Pseudobacteriovorax antillogorgiicola: one gene and its partner. Each later gene encodes a partner of the first gene's protein in a complex. Links are inferred from orthologs where the notes say so. Each region holds a gene or a part of one and is shown on either strand. Other genes may lie near its edges. The genes, in order: fliG and fliM.

Region 1 (9,952 bases):
CGCCGCCTTCGATAAGAGTTTCAACGTAACCTTTGATAGATGTGAGCGGCGTTTTGAGTTCGTGGGATACATTGCTAGAAAATTCTCGACGAATCTGCTCCATCTTCTCACGTTTTGATATATTGGCTTGTACGGCTTCCGCCAGTCGGTTGATGGCTTTGCCAAGAGTACCGAGTTCGTTTTTAGGAAGGTGTCGTAGGCGAGCGTTATAGTTGCCGCGACTGATCGCTTCCGCCACGTGAGTGATGGCAGATATAGGTCTTGTGATTCGTTTGGCTAAAAACAAAGCAATCAATAGTGAAACAAACATACCCACCAAAGCGCCGATTCCTAGAACATAGCGAATGTCTTCAAGGCGTTTATCGAGCTTTGACATCGGTAAAGCAAAGCGCAGGTACACATGGTCGTCGCCACTAGTGATTTTTTTGGCGACGAAAAGCATAGGGAGTTTAAGAGTATCGCTGGATCGGACTGCTGTCCCCCAAGGCTGGTTCATAGATTGGGCGATCTCGGGGCGATCGATATGGTTTTGAAAGTTGATGTGATTCACTTCTGATTCGAAGAGTACATGCCCGCTACTATCGATCACTGTAATCCGGGTATCAGTGTTCTTAGCTGCTGATTCAAACAGTTCGGCGAGCTGGTCAGGGTGCCAACGATTGCGATCTTTTAATATGGGAGCGATCAGCGTGAGCTTCTCTAGGAGCATGTCTTTGCTATCGCTTTTAACAAATTCTTCGGTTCGAACGGTGAGGAGATAGCTAACCACAAATGTGGTTAAGCTTATAACAATGGCGTAAGAAAGAAGGTTGCGCCAGAAGAAACGAGACCGAAACATCAGCATTAAAGTTCCTTAAACTTGTAGCCTAGGCCGCGTACTGTTTGGATAAGATCCCGCGATTCGCCAAGTTTCTTTCTAATAGAGCGAACATGAACATCAATATTGCGGTCTATGAGAACCCCATCACCGCCGGTGACAGCATCAAGCAATCGATCTCTTGAAAGAACGATTCCTGGCCGTGAAATAAGAGCATTGAACAGTCGAAACTCAGCAAGTGTCATTGGGATTTGGCCGCCGTCCACTTTAACTTGGAACCTGGCCCGATCAACTTCAACCGCCCCCTGACGGATGACGTCTGCCTCTTCCCTCTCCTCAGCTTTAATCGTACGAAGTCTGGTGTAGACGCGAGCGACGAGTTCCTTAACGCTGAACGGTTTGACCATGTAATCATCAGCGCCAACGCCAAGTCCAAACACAATGTCTGTCTCTTCCCCTTTAGCGGTTAGCATAATTACGGGGACGGACTTGGTGTTTGGCAGTTCTCTCAGTTTCTTACAAACCTCAATGCCGCTGAGTTGTGGAAGCATGAGATCGAGTATGATCAAATCGACCGCTTCGCTTGTGGCCATTTTTAGGCCTTCAGCCCCATTGTTTGCCTGTAAAACTTCAAAACCTTCTCGGGTAAGATTGTATCTCAAAAGTTCTCGAATATCGGGATCATCTTCTACGACAAGCAATCTCTTCACGTTTTACCTCGCAAAGGTTCAAATGCTATTTTTGATTCGCACTAGCTATATGCCACCTATCTATTAATTGCAAAGGAAAACCCATGGAAAATGTGGAAAAATAGGCGCGCTATATTGGCTTGCATCTAAGTCGCAGAAAGGACCAGACTTTTGTGTATTTCCTGGATATCTGCGCTGAGGGGAAGGGTCGCGACAGGAATACTTAACTCATCGAAAATACTGGGGTCTCTGAAGTAGTCCTTCTCAGTTGTAAGCACTGCACGGCAGTTCTTTATCTTATCTTTAATCTCTCTTAATCTAAATGGCTCGTGATCCCTGACTATGTGAGTTTGGCTTATGCCGAGGCCTAGCTCTTGAACGCTTGTTAATAGTTTTTGGGGCTTCGCTATCCCCGTAATAACGGCAAGATCTTGGGTTGGAAATGGTTCGCCACTTCTGCTGGAGTGAACCACATTGAGAGATTTATGCTCAAACGTACTGAAGCGAATGCGATCACGAAAGTTTTGAAGTACTGGAGGCACCTGGTTAGATCTTGCTCTCGTTAGGAGGATGATATCAGCCCGCTCAAGCGTGCCTGGAAACTCTCTCAAACGCCCACAAGGGATGACGTGCCCATTGTCTAGTGGACGATCCGCATCTAGCAATACGATATCGAGATCTCTTTTGATCTGGCAGTGCTGAAAACCATCGTCTAGCAGCCAATGGGTAGGTTCTGGAAAGTGAGCCAGAAAGCGACGACACGCATCGATTCGTTTCGCACCGATAATGACTGGAACACTGGGTAAAAGCGCAGATTGCATCCGAGCTTCATCGGCATGAAAATCCTTACCGGATTGGGGAGTCAAGACAAGTTCGCGATCTAATAGGACTGCGTTATCATCTGCGTCAAGCCCTGATCGATAGCCTCGGGTAACAATTACAGGATGAAACCCTTGCTTAAGCAAGTAATTGGCAATCGCCACAGTTACCGGGGATTTGCCAGTGCCGCCGACCTCTAAGTTGCCGACAGAAATCACCTGGTTAGGCAGTCGGTGGCTCGTCAAAATCTTGCGATCGAACAAGGTTCGGCGAAATGCTTGGATTTGGCCATATAGATAACTTAGTGGCAACATAAGAAGGCGAATATTCACAATTAGCCTTTGATATCTTGGAGAAGTTGAGTCCAAGTGAAAATAGTCTTTTCTACTTGTAGCTTACGAAATCGGTCTAAACGCTTGCCTGGCTTAAATGGAGATTCAAGAACTGTGGTTTTCATAAAGCCATCGAAAGCAACACCAACCGTCCAAGCCCCGTTGGAATTCAATGCGCCTAGGGAAAGGGTAAGCACTTCAGGATCGGCGAGTTCGAGAGTTTTAAGGACAGTTTCATTGGCAAACTCTCGATCCTCTTGACACTGACTTAAGATACTAAAATGAGGACCTTGGCCTTCCTGAGTAGCGCGACCCATGCGCTCAGCTAAGACTCCAAAGCTACCTAGATCGAAGACTTTAACAGCTGGATACTCGGGAAGGATTTCGGTGACTAGTTTTGATGCAATATCGTTGTCGTCCTTGCTTATCAGCCAGGGGCGGATCGCCGCTTCCAAGCGTTCCAAATAGATCTTGTTGATTCCGAGGTCTTGATCGGGAGACCATATTTTAACTTCCACATATGGAATGTGTGGCCGATAGCCGCTGGTCAGAGTGCTGCCAGCGATGGCTTCCTCAACGATCTCCCCAAGGGCTGACTCTGATTGGCCAAGACAGTGCCACCGAAACAAGCTAAGGCCTTGAACACCCTGTGCAATGTCTTGCGCCAACTGATCCCCGATGTGGTCTCGCCAGATAGTTTTGATCTCGCGAGGTGGGCCTGGCAGGCACCAAACATGAACACCGTTCTTAAAAGCATAGAATGCATTGGCCGTACCTGCTGCGTTAGAAATAATACGACTGCTTTTGGGAAAGTAGCACTGCTGTCGATTGCTCTCAACGACTGGAACCCCGAACTCGGTAAGCCGTGCCACAATTCGTTGCCAAGACTCTTCATCAAATGTGAGCTCATCTTCTAGCCATGCGCAGACACTATGCCTAGTAAGGTCGTCTCGCGTGGGCCCAAGGCCTCCGGTGATCATGAGAATCTCAACATGGGGAGTCAAAAAGTTTATGGCGTCAAGGATCTGGCGGTGATCGTCTTGCACTGTTAGATGAGACATCACTTCTATCTTAAGGTGCTCCAATTCTTGACTAACCCAAGCTGCGTTGGAATTGACAATCTGTCCAGAGCTAACTTCGTTACCAATTGTTAGTACGGCTGCTTTCATTGAAACACTCTTTCTAGGCAACATTTTTAGGGCTGACCTACAGCCCCTGAATGCAAGGGAAATACTGTTATACCTGAACTTTGCCCAAGTGTGTAATTGCAAATTTGACGGTCTTAACGTTGTCTGAGGGCGTCAAAATTTCATAAAATAGAAAGTGGAGCCGTGGTCCTCCACGGATACAGTCCCAGACTCTCAGGCCCCTCAGGCCTCACGATCCATCGCTTTGATCAAACTTGTTCAGAAAGGTGTGCTATGGCAACCAATAAGTACACAGGTGCCCAAAAAGCTGCGATCCTGCTACTCTCGTTTGGAGAAGAAATCTCGGCCGAAATTTTCAAAAATATGACCGAGTTTGAAATCAAGCGTATCGGTAGTGCGATGAGTCGCTTGGGACGCTTAGAGCAAGAAGTGATCGATGAGATCATGATGGAGTTCTACGAGATCCTCCAACAGAACAAGAAGTTCTTCTACGGTGGAAACGACTTCACCATGAAGGTTATTGGTAGTGCCTTCAAGGGCGGTGAGGCTGATGACCTGATTGAGCAGCTCGCTTTGGGTTCGTCGGCTAATCTTGATGCCCTGGAGCTGATCGATCCTAGAACTTTGACAAACTTTATTCGGAATGAGCATCCACAAACCATTGCCCTAATTCTAGCTCACCTTGATCCCGGAAAGTGTGGAGAGGTGATTAAGTTGCTACCAGAAGCTCTTCATACAGAGATTATCCTGCGCATATCAAATCTCGATGCTGTTGCTCCGGAAATTATTGATGAGATTGATGACGTTCTCAGAAACGAAATTCAGGCTATGGGCTCCATTTCATCCCAGAAAATTGGTGGTGTTGAACCAATTGCTGAGATGTTGAACCTGATCGACAAAGCTACGGAAGAGCAAATTCTTGACAATTTGGAAGAACGTGATCCAGATCTCGCTGAGCAAATTAGGCAGCTTATGTTTGTATTTGATGATCTGGCGAAGATCGACGATCGTGGAATTCAAGAGATAATAAAGAATGTGAAGCCTGAGCAGTGGATGATTGCTTTGAAGACAGCCTCTGAGGCGGTAACAGACTTGGTCTTCCGAAATATGTCGGAGCGGGCAGCGAAGATGCTCAAGGAGGATATGGAGGCGATGTCGGCTGTGAAGTTGTCTGATGTTGAATCGATGCAGTTTGAGATTGTTCAAGTTGCTCGCAAACTAGAAGAAGAAGGCAAAATAATCATAGCACAAGGCGGAGAAGCCGCCTTCGTTTAAAGGCAGGGGAGAAATGAGGCGATAGCTGCGTTGCTCGGTCGGCTCCGGTCCTCATTTACCTGGGTAAACTCCGGTCCTCGCCTCCCTCGCGCCTTGCTCTCCCCTCATTTCTCCCCTGCCTTTGCGTGGTGAGGATTTTTTGTTTGTGCTCGCACTCGCTTTGCTCGTGGCTCGCCTTTGTTTACCTTGAGGTGATGCGTTGATGCGTTGAGAGTTGGAAAAGGCTTTGAGTGCAAGGCTTGCTTGGAATAAAAAACCGGAGCGTACCATGGTACGTGAGGATTTTTTATTCCAAGCATAACGCAGCAATCGAAGTCTTTTCCAACTCTCAACCCAGGTAGGCTTCCTTTACTTGCGGATCGTTTAATAGATCAGCGCTGTTCCCCTTCAACTTGACTTTGCCATTCACAAGCACATACCCTCGATGAGCAATTTTGAGGGCCTGGCTAGCATTCTGTTCGACTAAAAATATCGTGGTTCCAGTAGCTGAGATCTCTTTTAATATCCTGAAAATGTCCTTTACAATAATCGGGGCTAGGCCGAGACTCGGTTCATCGAGTAGTAAGATTTTGGGGCGACTCATGAGGGCGCGACCTATCGCCAGCATCTGTTGCTCACCACCGCTCAGGGTGCCTGCTCTTTGGTCCTTTCGTTCCTTTAGTCGAGGAAATGTTTCGTATACATGAGCTAGCCCTTCCGCCTCATATTTACCTTGATTGACAATTGTGCCCATCTTTAAATTCTCTTCAACAGTCATTTTAGGAAAGATGTGTCTGCCTTCTGGCACGAGAGCAATGCCTTTTTTGGCGATCTGGTGGGTTGGTAAAGAGGTAATATCTTCGCCGAAGAGGCGCACTTTTCCCCCTTGAGCTCTGGGATTGCCGAATATGCTCATGAGAAGCGTAGACTTTCCCGCTCCATTGGAACCGATGAGGCTGACAATCTCCCCTTCCTTAATGGTTAGAGAAACTCCATGAAGAGCCTGGATGGGGCCGTAGGATGCATTGATGTGATCGATTGTTAGAACCCCTTGATCCATTACTCTTCTCCTAGATAAGCTTTTAGAACAACGGGATTATTACGAATCTCCGTAGGAGTTCCTCTTGCGATTACATTGCCGTGATCTAAAACGATAATGTGGTCGGAAACTTCCATGACGAGAGACATATCATGTTCGATCACACATACGGTTACATTATGATTTGTGCGCAGGCGACTGATGAGGTTAGATAGATCTTTGGTTTCATTGTGGTTCAACCCCGCCGCTGGTTCATCCAAGCAGATAAGCTTGGCATCGGTACACATGGCTCGGGCGATTTCTAAGCGTCTCTGGTGTCCGTAGGGTAACTCTCCAGCGAGACGATCCGCATCGGCAGTAAGACCCACGATTGCTAGCCACTCTTTGGCTTTCTTTATGGCCTGAGCCTCCGAATCTCGAAAAGACCTGGTATTGAAAAGGTTTGCTAGAATATTTTTGTTTAAGCTTCGGTGCTGGGCAACTAGCAAGTTCTCGATGGCTGTCATGTCCTTAAATAGCCGTATGTTTTGGAATGTTCGTGAGATGCCTAGTGCCGCTACTTGATGGGAGCCACCAAACATTTTGTAAAATAGTTTTCGTCCGAACGAAATTGGGTTCACGAAGTCCTGGAGAGTAAAAGGCTGCCCAAGTATTATTTCAATGGAGTGAGTTCGATTCTTATCTTGGAACTGAATTCTGCCATCACTAGCCTTGTAAAATCCTGTAAGACAGTTGAAAACAGTGGTCTTACCAGCACCATTCGGCCCGATAATGGCTGTAACGGATCCTTTTGCAACTTCGAAACTCACTTGGTCAAGGGCTCTGATGCCACCGAAGCTTACTCCTAGGGAATCGACCTTTAAAATATCGTCCATATCAAACCTCTAGCTTCGCATAAGATTTTCGCTTAGTTTTCACCAAACCGCTGGGTCGCCAAATCATCATAGCCACCATGAGAACCCCAAAGATTAGAATGCGATACTCTTGGAAATCTCGAAGAACCTCGGGAAGCATCCTTAGGGTGATAGCTGCAAGGATGACCCCAGGAATGGAACCCATACCGCCCAAGACAACGATGGCAAGAATGATTGCGGACTCAAAGAATGTGAAAGAGTCAGGATTTACGAGCTCTTGAATTCCTGCGAAAAAAACACCAGCAACACCACCAATCATAGCTCCCAAGGAAAAAGCAGATAGCTTGACTGTCACGTGGTTGATGCCAAGGCTGCGACAAGCGATTTCATCTTCCTTGAGAGCTTCCCAAGCTCGTCCCCAGGGAGACGCCTTGAGGCGTATGCAGAAGTAACAAGCGCCGATAACAAAAGCTAATAAGCTAAAGTAGATAAAGCTTTTGCCGTAAGAAGGATCAAACTCGATTCCCAAGACCTCATGGAACAAAGGTGCACCCGTCATGGACCAAGCATTGAACTCCATTCCGAAGAGGGTTGGAGGTGGGGCCTCCATGCCGCTCGGCCCTCCTGTAAAATCAACCCAGTTCACGAGAACAAGATGAATGATTTCGCCGAAGCCTAAGGTCACGATCGCGAGATAGTCACCGTGCATCCTTAATACGGGAAAACCCAGAATTGCACCCATGATTCCTGCGGTGACAGCTGCGAATGGAATCGCTCCCCAGAAGCCAAGTCCCAGATAATGATTGCCGAGAGCGTAGCCGTACGCTCCCACTGCATAAAAGGCGACAAAGCCCAAATCTAATAAGCCAGCAAGTCCAACGACAATGTTGAGCCCAAGTCCGAGAAGAACATATATTAGAGCGAAGTTAAGGCTTGTAATCCAAGATTGACCGATGAAGGGTAGCACGATAGCGAGGCCTAGTAAGCCAGCAAGAAGCGATCTTTGCTGCGGTCGCGATAGCTTCAACTGAGGACGTTTGGTCATGCCTACAGAAAGCTGAGGCCCTAGGCCTCGTATGATATTGAAAACGAACGAACCAGCTAAGACTAAAGTGGCAAGAATAAAAGGCCGCGTGGGGTGCGCTTTGAAGTCATAGCCATCCAATACAAGGCCTGTAATTGGCCCAAAGACAGCAAGGGCAAATAGGCCCGAAATTAAAGCAGATCGCATCGCATGCCTCATGGAAACAAATAAATTAGAATTCATCAGACTTTTTCAACCTCAGGTCGACCAAGCAATCCGCTGGGACGAAATATCAAGAAAACTACAAGTAGGGAAAAGGCAAATACATCTTTGTAATCGCTATTAACAAAGCCTGAAAACAAGCCTTCGGACATTCCTAAGATGATGCCGCCTAACATCGCTCCAGGGAGGGAACCGATTCCGCCGAGAACCGCTGCAGTAAAGGCTTTAACACCAGCTTTAAAACCGATATAGAAGTCGAATGACCCGTAGTTAAACGTGATGAGGAGGCCGGCGATGGCTGCCATTATCGAACCAATTACAAAAACGCTTGAAATGATATTATCGGTATTGATTCCTAGAAGGCGCGCCATCATCATGTCTTGCTGTGTCGCGCGGCAGGCTCTGCCCAGGGAGGTTTTGCCAATGATAAAAGTAAGTAAGGCCATAGCTAAAAACGAAACGACGATCATTCCAAGCTGAACGTAGGTGATTCTAAGATAGTGCTGTTCAGATCCAATGGTAATCGCCCCTTCTATAAGGGTTGGAACAGCTTGGTTTCGCGCTCCTTGGCTGACCATCACGTAATTCTGTAGGATAAGGGACATGCCGATGGCTGAGATCAATGGTGTTAGTCGCGACGAGCCTCGCAAGGGTTTATAGGCTACTCGCTCGATCACAAACCCATAGATGCTGGTAAAGATGATAGTTCCAAATAAAACTAGGAGAATCGTGATCGGAATCCATGTTATGCCCATCCAGGTGAGGACCGCGAGACAAATGGCAGTTAAATAGGCGCTGATCATATAGATTTCACCATGAGCGAAGTTGATCATTCCTATGATTCCATAGACCATCGTATAGCCAACCGCTATTAAACCGTAAGTGGAACCTAGAACCAAGCCATTGATGAGCTGTTGACCAATGGTATAGAGATCCATATGTGTCTCCGTGGGTAGTGTGCTGACCTATTATTAGAATAGGCTAGAGATGTAAGGCAGCCTGCAGCAGTTAGCTTGCTGCAATAGCTTTTCATCAAGTGTAAATGGTAGGAATTCAAGTTTAGATTTCGTTGTAGTTACCCTTATCGTCCCAACGGTAAATCACATAGTCGCTCTTGGTCAGATCTCCTAACTTATCCCACTTTTTCGGCCCCATGATCGTATTGCTACCGTTGGTTTTTAGCCAATTGGCAAGGGCTACCCCTTTGGTGCTTTTAGTCGATTGCATCGCGGCAACGATGGCTTCCACTGAAGCATATGCATATAGTGTGTAGCCTTCAGGCTTATAGCCATCCTGCTTAAAGCTTGCGACCACATTTTTAGTAGTGTCGTACTTTAAGGGATCGCGACCAAAGGTTACATAGACGCCATCAACGAACTGGGAGCCGCCTGCTGCTGTAACGAAGTCATTGGAAACAATCCCATCACCGGAAACAAAGTGGGCTTTGAGCCCCTGTTGCCTCATTTGCTTGAGTAAGGGGCCTGCTTCCGAATGGAGACCACCAAAGTATACAACATCTGCCTGCTTTGCTTTGATTTTAGTCACAAGAGTATTGAAGTCTTTATCGCCGCGAGTAATACCCTCGAATAGGGCCTCTTTCACCATTGGTGCAACCTTACTTAGACTCTCTTTCATTGCGTCTGCTAAGCCACGGCCGTAGGTGGTCTTATCGTGTACAATAGCAACTGTTTTCGCTTTTAGGTCCTGGGAAATAAATCGAGCTGCAACTTGGCCTTGTTGATCATCGCGGCCGC
Region 2 (9,907 bases), on another replicon or contig:
TTACTGATATCACCCTAAATCTAGATTCCAATGAGACCTTTACCCTTACCAAAATCAGAACCCAGGACGAGGCAACTGGAACCTACGACGAGTTTCCCCAGCTACGGTCTTTAACCTTAAGGGTGGAAGCCTCACAGGTGGAGGAGCTGGCTCTGGCAGGAGGGATAAGAGATTTTGAGTACCAGCTTTTCGACGGAGAGTTGCTGCTCAATTCGAGGGATAGTATTGTCCGCCTAAAGAGGCCCAAAGAGGGTGACGCAGAAGCTTTGAATACGGTGTGGCAGTGTCTTCAAGATCAGCTTTCGTGGCAGCTTACCTTTGCGGGAGGGCAGTTTGTGCTTTATCTGGAAAATCTTGACGGTGCTTCAGTTTTCATGAAGGGCGGCTATTCTGTTGAATCCCGGGATGATGATGAAGCAGAACAAAGGATCGTGCTGTTTGTAGAAGATGCTCAGCCAGTGAGAGCCTTTGACCAGCTCACTGGCACGATGACTTACGAAGATGGCTTTGTCGTGAGAATCGATTTGACTCCCCAAAAGCAGAGTGGCGAAACTTTAGGCGCCATGGAATGCATGCAGCTACCGTCAAGCTAGCCTTCAAGCTTATTCACAATGGTTTCAATAAAAGATTCCGGTGAGTCGTAGAACTCGCGGAATGCGTAGGTATCGGTAAACCACTCAGAAATTGGGTCGGCCTCACCATCCTTAACCATCTGAACCACCTGTGGATAGGTGCCTGAAAGGTCGACCAAGCGACTCACGACTCCAGTAGCCTCTTGTCGTGTTGGTGGATACTTTTTTCTAAGATAGCGAATGGTCAAGCTCACCAGCACTTCGTCGAGCTGATTGATAATGTTGTAGCACTCTGAGGATGGTAGGGTGCCTTCTTCGATACCAGTGAGGAGGCGTACACCCTCGCGGATTTGACTGGTGATATCCATAACAAGATCTCCATGACTGTGAGGTTGATAGGGTTAACCGAGAATTACGAGTAACCGCCAGGGCTGCTTCATCAAATCACGATTTTGTAGTGATTTAAGGAGAGCTATCACTAACTGATCCAAAAGCAGAATGGAAGCTGAAATTCGAGAAGAATCATGCTTCCTCAGGCGATTGGATCATCATTAACCTTATAGGAAGCGATCACCCTCTTCCAGGTAGTTTTGGACATAGTCCTTAACCCCAGCTTCGAGGCTGTGGAACGGAGCGTCATAGCCTGCTTCGTTGCGGAGCTTTTGAAGATCGGCCTCGGTGAAGTACTGGTACTGGTTTTTAATGTTGTCTGGCATTTCAATCCAGGTAAACTTTTCCTCAGTATTTAGCGCAGAAAAGACGGCGCGCCCCAGATCTGCGAAACTTCGAGCTTGCCCCGTGCCGAGGTTGTAAATTCCAGACTGGCCTTGCTTGCCGTTTTGCCAAAGGTGGATCATAACGTTGACGACGTCTTTTACATAAACAAAGTCTCGCATCTGCTCCCCATGGCCAATCCCCTCTTTGTAGGATTTGAAAAGCTTTAGGCTGCCGCTATGCTTAATTTGGGGATAAGCGTGAAAAACAACGCTGGCCTGCGAACCCTTGTGGTACTCCTGAGGGCCATAGACGTTAAAAAACTTCAGTCCGAACCACTGCGAAGGGCTAGAGACTTGATGCAATGCCCAGCGATCGAACAGCTGTTTGCTCCAACCATACTTATTGATAGGTCTCAAAGAGTCGATCTGATTGTGTTGATCGGAAAAATCATTATCCTTTGACCCATAGGTCGCGGCTGAAGATGCGTAGATAAATGGAATGTCTTTCCTTGCGCAGAACGACCACAGGGACTGGCTATAATGGACGTTGTTGCTCATCAAAAAGTCGGCGTCTCGCTCTGTAGTCGATGAACAAGCACCCATATGAAAAACTGCCTCCACTTGGTCACCATTCTTCTCAAGCCACGGCAAGAACTCATCGATGCTTAGATTGAAGGCCACGTCTCGCTTGACCAAATTACGCCACTTTTCACCCATCCCCAACTTGTCCACAGAGACAATTTGCTGCTCTCCGATCTCGTTGAGAGCCCATATCAGTGCACTGCCAATAAAGCCAGCTCCTCCAGTGACTACAATCATGATGGTTTCCTTAATAATGTGTAAAAAAATTCCTAGAGTACCACCGAGGCGTCAGTTGCAAGCCTAAATGGACTAGTATATACCTTCAGCTGATAGCGAGACAAGCTAACAGGTTATAAAGCAATTACGCAATAGCAGCGTTGCTTCCCTATCTTTTAACGGGGGGATGCCTACGGAGTTGCAGCATCCCCAAGCCAGAGTGAGGCTAGAGTATGTATTCAGAAAGCGATCATCGCCCCATTGTTCAGAAGTACGGAGGCACCTCAGTCGGCAATGTCGACCGGATAAAACACATCGCCAAACGAGTCAGCGAGCAAGTGGAACAGGGTTACCAGAAGATTGCCATCGTCGTGAGCGCCATGTCAGGAGAAACAAATCGGCTGGTAGGTCTTGTTGGCGATATTAATCCGAAAGCACCAGCAAAACACTATGATTTGGCCGTGTCAGCTGGTGAACAAGTATCTGTGGCATTGATGGCATCGGCACTTGAAGCAGAGGGAGTTTCTGCCAGAGGCTTCACAGCCTACCAGCTGGGTATTGTTACAGATGAGTACCACTCCCAAGCACGGATTCAAGAAATCGATTGTCGCAAGTTGTTTGATGTTTGGGAAAGAGGTGAAATTCCTGTGATAGCAGGCTTTCAGGGCATTACGCGGCAGGGTGAAATCACAACTCTCGGGCGAGGCGGGAGCGACACCTCCGCTGTGGCCCTGGCGGTCGCTCTTGATGCTGCTTTTTGCGAAATCAACACTGATGTGGACGGCGTTTTTACTGCAGACCCTAGGGTCGTGCCCAATGCCCGGCTGAATCTTGAGATGGACTTTGAGGTTGCCCTTGAAATGGCGTCTCTGGGCAGCAAAGTCTTGCATGCTCGCTGTGTGGAGTTGGGTGCAAAATATCGAATGCCCATTGTTGTTCGCAATACCTTCAAAGAAAACGATTCAGATAGGACTAAAATTATGAGTTTTAACGATCAGCAGAGACTAGAGGCACCGGTGGTTTCAGGAGTAACTTTAGCGCGGGATGTGGTCCGTATGACAGTAGACTGCATGCCCCCCGATCAGCGGCTGGTTTCAGGGCTATTTGAGAATATTGCTGAGGCGGGGGTGAATGTTGACATTATTGTTCATAACCGATCGGATCGCCGCGACGCTATGCGTCTTGGGTTCTCTATCGGTCGCTCTGATTTAGGAAAGACTCTGGAAATCCTGGATGCTTGGAAAGGTGGAGTCTCTGCTGAACCCATGATTGATCATGAAGAAGGGCTTGCCAAAGTATCTGTTGTGGGGCTTGGGATGCAAAGCCATCCTGGGGTTGCGAGCCGGTGTTTTGCGGTTTTGTCGGAACGGGATATAAACATTCACATGATCTCGACCTCTGAGATCAAAATATCTTGTGTGATTTCGGAAGGGCAAGCAGACCTGGCAGCTCAGGCATTGCATGAGGCTTTTTTAGACGAGTAAACAAAAGTGAGAGGGCAGGCGAAGCTGCCTCCCGTTACTTTTTCATGCTTCGAATATAGGCGACCATTTGTTCAATCTCTTCGTCGCTTACCACTGCGCCCCATGGAGCCATGGTTGCGCTAAGGCCGACAGCTGCACCACCTTCTTTAATGACTTTTGCAATCCGCGCATCGTCCACTGAGTCTTGCCATGCAGGATCGGTTAAATTACGAGGTTTGGGATTCATAGCCATTGCTGCAGGACCATCGGCAGCTCCATTCGCGCCGTGACAAGCAACACAGAACTGCTGATACTTTTTAACGCCCGCATTGTCTTGAGATGCGACCGCTGCACCAGCGCTCTCTTCCTTAACTTCTTCAACTTTAGGAAGGCTGCCATCGTCGTTCAGGGTTTTCTTTGGAGCATTACCAAGATCTTGTTCTTGTTGGAAGCGCTCCTGATCTGGCCGAGGGTTATGTTGTTCCGTACAGGCGTTACAGCCAGTCAGTGTGAGAATGCCTAGAACGGCGGCAAGTTCAACCAGTCTCTGACGAAGTTTCATTGTATCTCCCAAAAAGCGTTTGTAATAGCCGAGCCTTTATAGCACAGGCTGTGGAACTACCTAACAAAAAAAATCAGTCATTCACAGCTTAAAATAAAGCCTCGCAGCAAAAGCGTCAAAACTTTGATTTTCTGGACGAAAGCTCATGACACCATCAAAATTGAAGATCTCATATAGTTTGTCATAGGAACTGTTATAGTAGTCAATGCCAAAATAGAGACTTTCGCCATAGTCGCTGCCGAAAGTTACTGTCACAACGTGGCGACGAAGCTGATCAGTTACTTGGTCACTTTGGCAAGTGGGGTCGACTTGGGTCTTGCAGAAGGAAAAAATGTCATGGCGCGCATGGAGCACTTCCATCTCGAATCCTGAAGCCACAATGAACTGGTCTAGAATGCGATAGGAAGCAAAGCTTGAAAGCGCTAAACGCTGAAGGCTTGAAGATGACTTATCTTGTTCGTAGAACCCGTGAATCGGGTCTAGGGATGAGGGCAGCGTTAGATCTAGGTCTACGCTGGCATTTGCATCGCTAGTTCGAAACCATTGTAGAGCTATACCTCCTCGCAGGCCACGAGCCTCTTGGCCGCTACCGTCAGTCCACAAGGAGGCTTGGATGCGTTGCTTTCTAAAGCCTGGAATGTCGCTATCTCGATTTTCACTCAACCATCGTATAGGCATCGCTGTGGAAGGGCTTTGATTGATCGTACCTTCAAGGTGAAACCAAGAGGAGGGAGATAATTGATAGCTCAATCCTTGGTACAGAAAATAGGAATCACTCTGTGGAGTGAAGGTGCCTTCGCCTGTTCCCAATACTGCTTGCCAACGCCAAGATTCATATCGAGAGGATCTTTGAATCGCCAGTTGCGACCAGGGTCGTTCAAAGAGCGTGAGTGCGCTGCTGTGTTTGGAAAACTCTACAAAGCGACCTAAGGAAGGATTCACGGAAATCTGATAGGCTGTGCTTGAGTTTAATTGGTACCCGACTCCTGCCTCAGCGATACCCAGAATCAATCTGTCATCAGCTGTCCATGAAGGAGTCGTGTAGTTTTTATTCAGTCTATAGCGAGGCTTCGGGTAGGCTCCACCTGGATAAGCGATAGAAAGATCTCCAAACCAGTTTTGTCCCCGATGAGTGAAATCTATTTCTAGATAACTGAGATCTGCGCTGGTTCCATTACTGTTGCTACGATGACTAAGATCAATGGCCACCCTCATAGCGATCGAGGCCTTGAGGATGCCTGGGAACATTGTAGTAAATGCCAGCAGCAATACTCGCTTCATAAAGCCTCAAAGAACATAGTAGCTCAGTTGTACACCAAGGCGATTTAGGCGATTGATCGTTTCATCATTGATAATAAATCCACCATTACTAACACCTGCTTCTTCAACATCTCGAACTTCATCTGTGAGAACAACGGCAATCTTTAAATGATCATAGAGATGAGCTTGATAGCCGAGATCGAATTGATATCCAGAGTGAATTTCCTTTTCGCCAAAGTCTGATCCGAGGGGGCGTTGTGAAACACCATGTGAGATGCCAGTGAAGAACGATCGTGAGCGGGATGCCAGATAGCTCAGTTTGATTGTCTGGCTTAATTGTTCGAGTTCGGGGTAGTTCCCTTGCGATACGCTCCAACGTTCTTTGGAGTAGCGGAGATTATAGGAAAAGGAAAGTCTTTGCTTGCTAAAATAGAAGTCGCTCATGGAAGCTGCTGAAGCCATGAGGCGACTCTTTCGACCAAAGTCTACCTTAGTGTCCATATAGCCTGAAAATAGTTCGAAAGTGTGGCTTCGATTGGGCCTATAGGATCCAATAAAGCCGACTCCCGTGTGAGGGTCATTGGCAACAGGGGCAGTGTCGGAGCTTCGATCTCCATATGAGAGCTTCTCGTGACGATCGTCAGTTGTTTCCAAAGTAAAGAGGGAAAAGTGGTAGCGAGGAGGTTCAATGTTTTCTAGGTTCTGACTCAGATCCTGACTCGACTCCCAAGCGATTGCAAAGCTGCTAAATTTCCTGGGAAACCAAACTTGAAGTCCGAAGTCTAGAGGGCTTTCGTAAGCCTCGCGATTGCGATAGGCGTAATCCACAACCCCATAGGAAACGTTAAAATTCTTGGTTTTAAGAAAGCCGATTTCATAGGTATCAAGAAGCTTTAGGGCTGCTGGGTTGCGGTAGTTGGTGCCTGATCGGGTATCGAGTTCCAGTTGTACTTGGTCTTGATCTTGTTGGCGTTCTAGCCCTGCATCAGGGCGCAAACGCATGCTTAAGTAGGAAAATTGGTGTTTGAATTGGAGGTCGATAAACACCCTCTGGAGACCTAAGGTGCGGTTGCCACCTTGGGAACTAGTTTGAGATTGGGTGTTGATGACAGAAAGATTTAAATTATCCCCGCTTGGACTGTCACTATAAATAAACTGAGCACCGGCGCTATAGTGGAAATCCAGATCGGGACTTGCTGCTAGTAGGATACTTGGAACAAAGAACGTTCCCAAAGCTATAATTAGTTTCATCAGTTTAAACCGTGTCAAAAATAAGACTATCAACTCATTGACGTTGTCAATATTCTGACTTGCCCGTCAAAGATCCGACAACATGCGGCTTTATCATATCCGCTAAAATGGAAAAATTCCTAGTCTTTATCCTAAGATCTCGCGAATGGAAGCCTAAGTCTTTAATGAGTCTCCGAAAAAGACCCAAAGTCCAGAGATGTTCAAGTACTACTTGGCATATGTCAATGGCATCTATCTTGAACTGTGGTCATATGGACAAGGGAGGTATTGATGGCTGACGAAGAGAAAGATGAAGCTCCCGCCGAAGCTCCGGCCGAAGGTGGCGGTGAAGACGATTCCGGTGGTGGTAAGAAAAAACTCCTGATTATCGCGATCATTGCATTAGTTCTCGTTCTTGGCGGTGGTGTAGGGGCATTTTTTATGCTGAGTGGTGGTGACGAGGGCCAAGAAAAAGAAGTTGCCACAGAAGTCAATGAAGAGGCTACTGCAGATCCGGCTCCTGAAGACGGTGCAGAAGAAGCTGGCGATGATGGTGAGGAGAAGGCTGAAGGCGAAGCGAAAGAAGGCGCGCCCACTGAAGGCGAGGGTGCTAAGTCAGCTGAGGGAACTCAGGGTCAAACACCAGCTAAAAGTGAGGAAGACCTAGGAATCGATTTCGGCGATACCTATCAGATGAAAACATTCAATTTGAACTTGGGTAATGCTTTAGAAAATCGCTTCGTTCGCCTTGAAGTGACACTTGAATTTTCAGGTGGAGAAAAGCAAAAAAAGGAAATTACAAAGCGACTTCCTCAGTTAAGGGACGCAGTGATCAGCGTTGTGAGTCGGAAGACAAGAGAGTTTTTACTTGCTCCTGATGGTAAAGATGCGCTTCGCAAAGAGATTTTGATCAGAATTAATCGCTATATGAAGCAGAAAATCGATGCTGTTTATATAACGGATATACTTATTGAATAAGGGTGTCGCTATATGAGTCAGGTGTTATCTCAAAGTGAAGTTGATGCACTCTTATCTGCGGTGTCGGACAATCGTGTTGATGCAGATGATGATGGTGGCGATGAGGGCCTTCAAAGTGGTGTTGTCCAATATGATCTGGCGAATCAAGACCGTATCATCCGTGGTCGTATGCCGACCTTGGATATTATTCACGATCGATTTATTCGACTCTTTCGTGTGACCCTATCAAACTCTTTAAGAAAAATGGCGAACCTGAGTGTAAACTCCACAGGGCCACTCAAATTCTCTGAATTTATGAATTCTCTACCCTTGCCTTCATGTTTGAATATTTTGAGGTTGGACCCTCTTCGTGGGGCAGCCGTGATGGTGATTGAATCAAAGCTTCTCTATGCTTTGGTTGATAGTTTTTTTGGTGGCAACGACGTTCCCTATACAAAGATCGAAGGCAAGGATTTCACGCAGATCGAAATCAAGATTGCTCGAAGGGTTGTTTTGTCAGCAATTGATGATTTGGAGAAAGCTTGGGAGCCTGTCTATCCCCTAAAAATCGGCTACAGTCGAACTGAAATCAACCCACAATTCGTTGCTGTTGTTCCGCCTTCAGATGTCGTCATCGCAACAACTTTTGATGTTGAGCTTGAAAAAGTATCAGGCACTATAAAGATTGTGATTCCCTATTCTACCTTAGAGCCCATTAAATCCAAATTGTCGGTAGGTTTTCAGAGTGAGCAGCTGGAAGTTGACTTTATCTGGATCAATAGGGTGAAAGAGCAGATCATGCAGACAACTGCCAATTTAGTTGTCAAACTTGGGGAAGCTAACATCCAGCTGCGGGACATTATGAATCTTGAGATTGGCGATATCATTCAGCTTGATACCGACGCAACCATGCCTCTCGATGTTCTAGTGGAAGGAGTGCCCAAATTTAAAGGTATTCCTGGGCTTCTCAAAGGCAATCGAGCCATTCGAGTAACTGAATCCATGTTTGATTTATAGGTGAGGGAATATCATGGCATCTGATGATCTAAATGCAGAAGACTTTGGGCTCGGGAGTGATTTCGACGATGCCTTAGCTCAGGCTTCTGGTGACGGCGGCGATGGTGGTGGAGGCGGAGGCGGAGGTGGTGGTGACGATGACAAAGGTGTAGTCATGACTGCCGAGGACTCTCGTCTTGCGCGGACAGATTTCTCAAAACTAAAAATGATCCTGGATGTTCCTCTTAAGGTATCGGTCGAGTTGGGACGGACCAAGATGCTCGTCAATGACTTGCTTCAGTTGGGCCAAGGATCTGTAATTGAACTGGACAAAATTGCCGGTGAGCCGATGGAAATTCTGATCAATGACAAGCTTGTCGCCATGGGTGAGGTTGTTGTTGTGAACGAGAAATTTGGTGTTCGATTAACCGATGTTGTCTCTCAGTTTGGTCTGGGTGATCTAAGTCAGCAAGAGGGATAAAGATGAAAGTGTTGCAACTAGTTACGATGATAGTTTTGGTCATTGGTATGGAACTTCATGCCAGTAGTAAGACTTTTGAAGTGAGTGCCGTGAAAACTGATGTCGATGATCAATCGAGTCTAATCTCGATCCTTTACAAGGATGGTGTGCCAAAAAAAGATGTTACTATTGAAGAGCATGGGACGTTTATTCAGGTGAAGGTGCCTGCTACAACAGTCTTGGAACCAGGGAAATTTTATGATTCCAAAGGTCCATACTTTCGAAAGATTGCTACCTTTCAAATTGACGAACAGACTGCGGGTATTCGAATGTTTGTCACTCAAGAAACCAAAAGCCTTATCGGCTCACTAACAACAGAGTTCCTAAATGATAGACTTCTTATTCATCTCGACCATAAAACTGTAAAACCTGTTCATATAGACGACTCACCCCCTGTTGGTGAGGTCATAGCTCGTACCAAAGTCCGGCACGATATTGAAGATCCTGCCAAAAAGATTAGAGAAGCTCAATCGGATTCTTCTAAAAATGAAGCTGATATGCTTGGGGAAGAATTACACGAAAAGCTGATCTATATAACGATCATTGGTGGTGGATTTTTAATGTTGTTCTTTATGAGTCTAACCATTCGGCGACTCATAGCCAAAACTGGTCTTCCTCGTCCTGATGGTAAAGCTGTACCGATGAGAACGGTTGCCAGCTATTCGTTGGCTCCGAAGCAAAATTTGACTCTAGTCGAAGTAGGCCGCCATCAAGTCCTGTTGGGTGTGTCCCCTGATGGCATCAATTATCTCACTTCGATTCCCCCTGATCAGCCCTCTTCTGTAGGCCCGTCTCATGATTCCCTATCGTATGTAAGGAGATCTGAGTCCCCC

What was found.
Region 2: the proteins of fliG (region 1) and fliM are in contact, whole or in part, in a crystal structure (PDB 4QRM), measured with the Thermotoga maritima proteins. The link is inferred for Pseudobacteriovorax antillogorgiicola from one-to-one orthologs. Residues at the interface, in WP_004082903.1 of Thermotoga maritima: Phe122, Ser125, Glu126, His127, Pro128, Gln129, Thr130, Val133, Glu157, Arg161, Leu164, Leu165, Arg167, Ser169, Glu171, Val172, Glu175, Ile176, Asn179, Lys182; in WP_004081085.1 of Thermotoga maritima: Tyr124, Leu127, Asp128, Ile130, Met131, Gly132, Gly133, Pro134, Glu136, Pro139, Arg141, Thr144, Glu145, Ile146, Glu147, Ser149, Ile150, Lys153.

What each region holds. Positions count from the first base shown.
Region 1 is NZ_FWZT01000033.1:22,504-32,455, reverse strand. Bases 3,227-6,079 are described here. They hold fliG (flagellar motor switch protein FliG), read left to right. Parts: upstream 3,227-4,078; coding sequence 4,079-5,080; downstream 5,081-6,079. Other genes in these bases: B9N89_RS28540 (ABC transporter ATP-binding protein), read right to left, coding at 5,409-6,079; B9N89_RS28550 (competence/damage-inducible protein A), read right to left, coding at 3,227-3,826. Also shown: B9N89_RS28565 (sensor histidine kinase), read right to left, coding at 1-844; B9N89_RS28560 (response regulator), read right to left, coding at 844-1,527; lpxK (tetraacyldisaccharide 4'-kinase), read right to left, coding at 1,653-2,639; more of B9N89_RS28550, read right to left, coding at 2,660-3,226; more of B9N89_RS28540, read right to left, coding at 6,080-6,119; B9N89_RS28535 (ABC transporter ATP-binding protein), read right to left, coding at 6,119-6,973; high-affinity branched-chain amino acid ABC transporter permease LivM, read right to left, coding at 6,975-8,219; B9N89_RS28525 (ABC transporter permease subunit), read right to left, coding at 8,219-9,136; B9N89_RS28520 (branched-chain amino acid ABC transporter substrate-binding protein), read right to left, coding at 9,258-9,952. UniProt on the Bacillus subtilis protein: One of the proteins that forms a switch complex that is proposed to be located at the base of the basal body.
Region 2 is NZ_FWZT01000023.1:45,402-55,308, reverse strand. What follows is about bases 6,776-9,583. They hold fliM (flagellar motor switch protein FliM), read left to right. Parts: upstream 6,776-7,591; coding sequence 7,592-8,575; downstream 8,576-9,583. Other genes in these bases: B9N89_RS24310 (flagellar biosynthetic protein FliO), read left to right, coding at 9,038-9,583; fliN (flagellar motor switch protein FliN), read left to right, coding at 8,589-9,035; B9N89_RS24325 (flagellar basal body-associated FliL family protein), read left to right, coding at 6,893-7,579. Also shown: B9N89_RS24360 (hypothetical protein), read left to right, coding at 1-593; B9N89_RS24355 (hypothetical protein), read right to left, coding at 590-940; rfaD (ADP-glyceromanno-heptose 6-epimerase), read right to left, coding at 1,130-2,107; B9N89_RS24345 (aspartate kinase), read left to right, coding at 2,320-3,570; B9N89_RS24340 (c-type cytochrome), read right to left, coding at 3,605-4,111; B9N89_RS24335 (hypothetical protein), read right to left, coding at 4,193-5,392; B9N89_RS24330 (hypothetical protein), read right to left, coding at 5,399-6,622; more of B9N89_RS24310, read left to right, coding at 9,584-9,907. UniProt on the Bacillus subtilis protein: One of the proteins that forms a switch complex that is proposed to be located at the base of the basal body.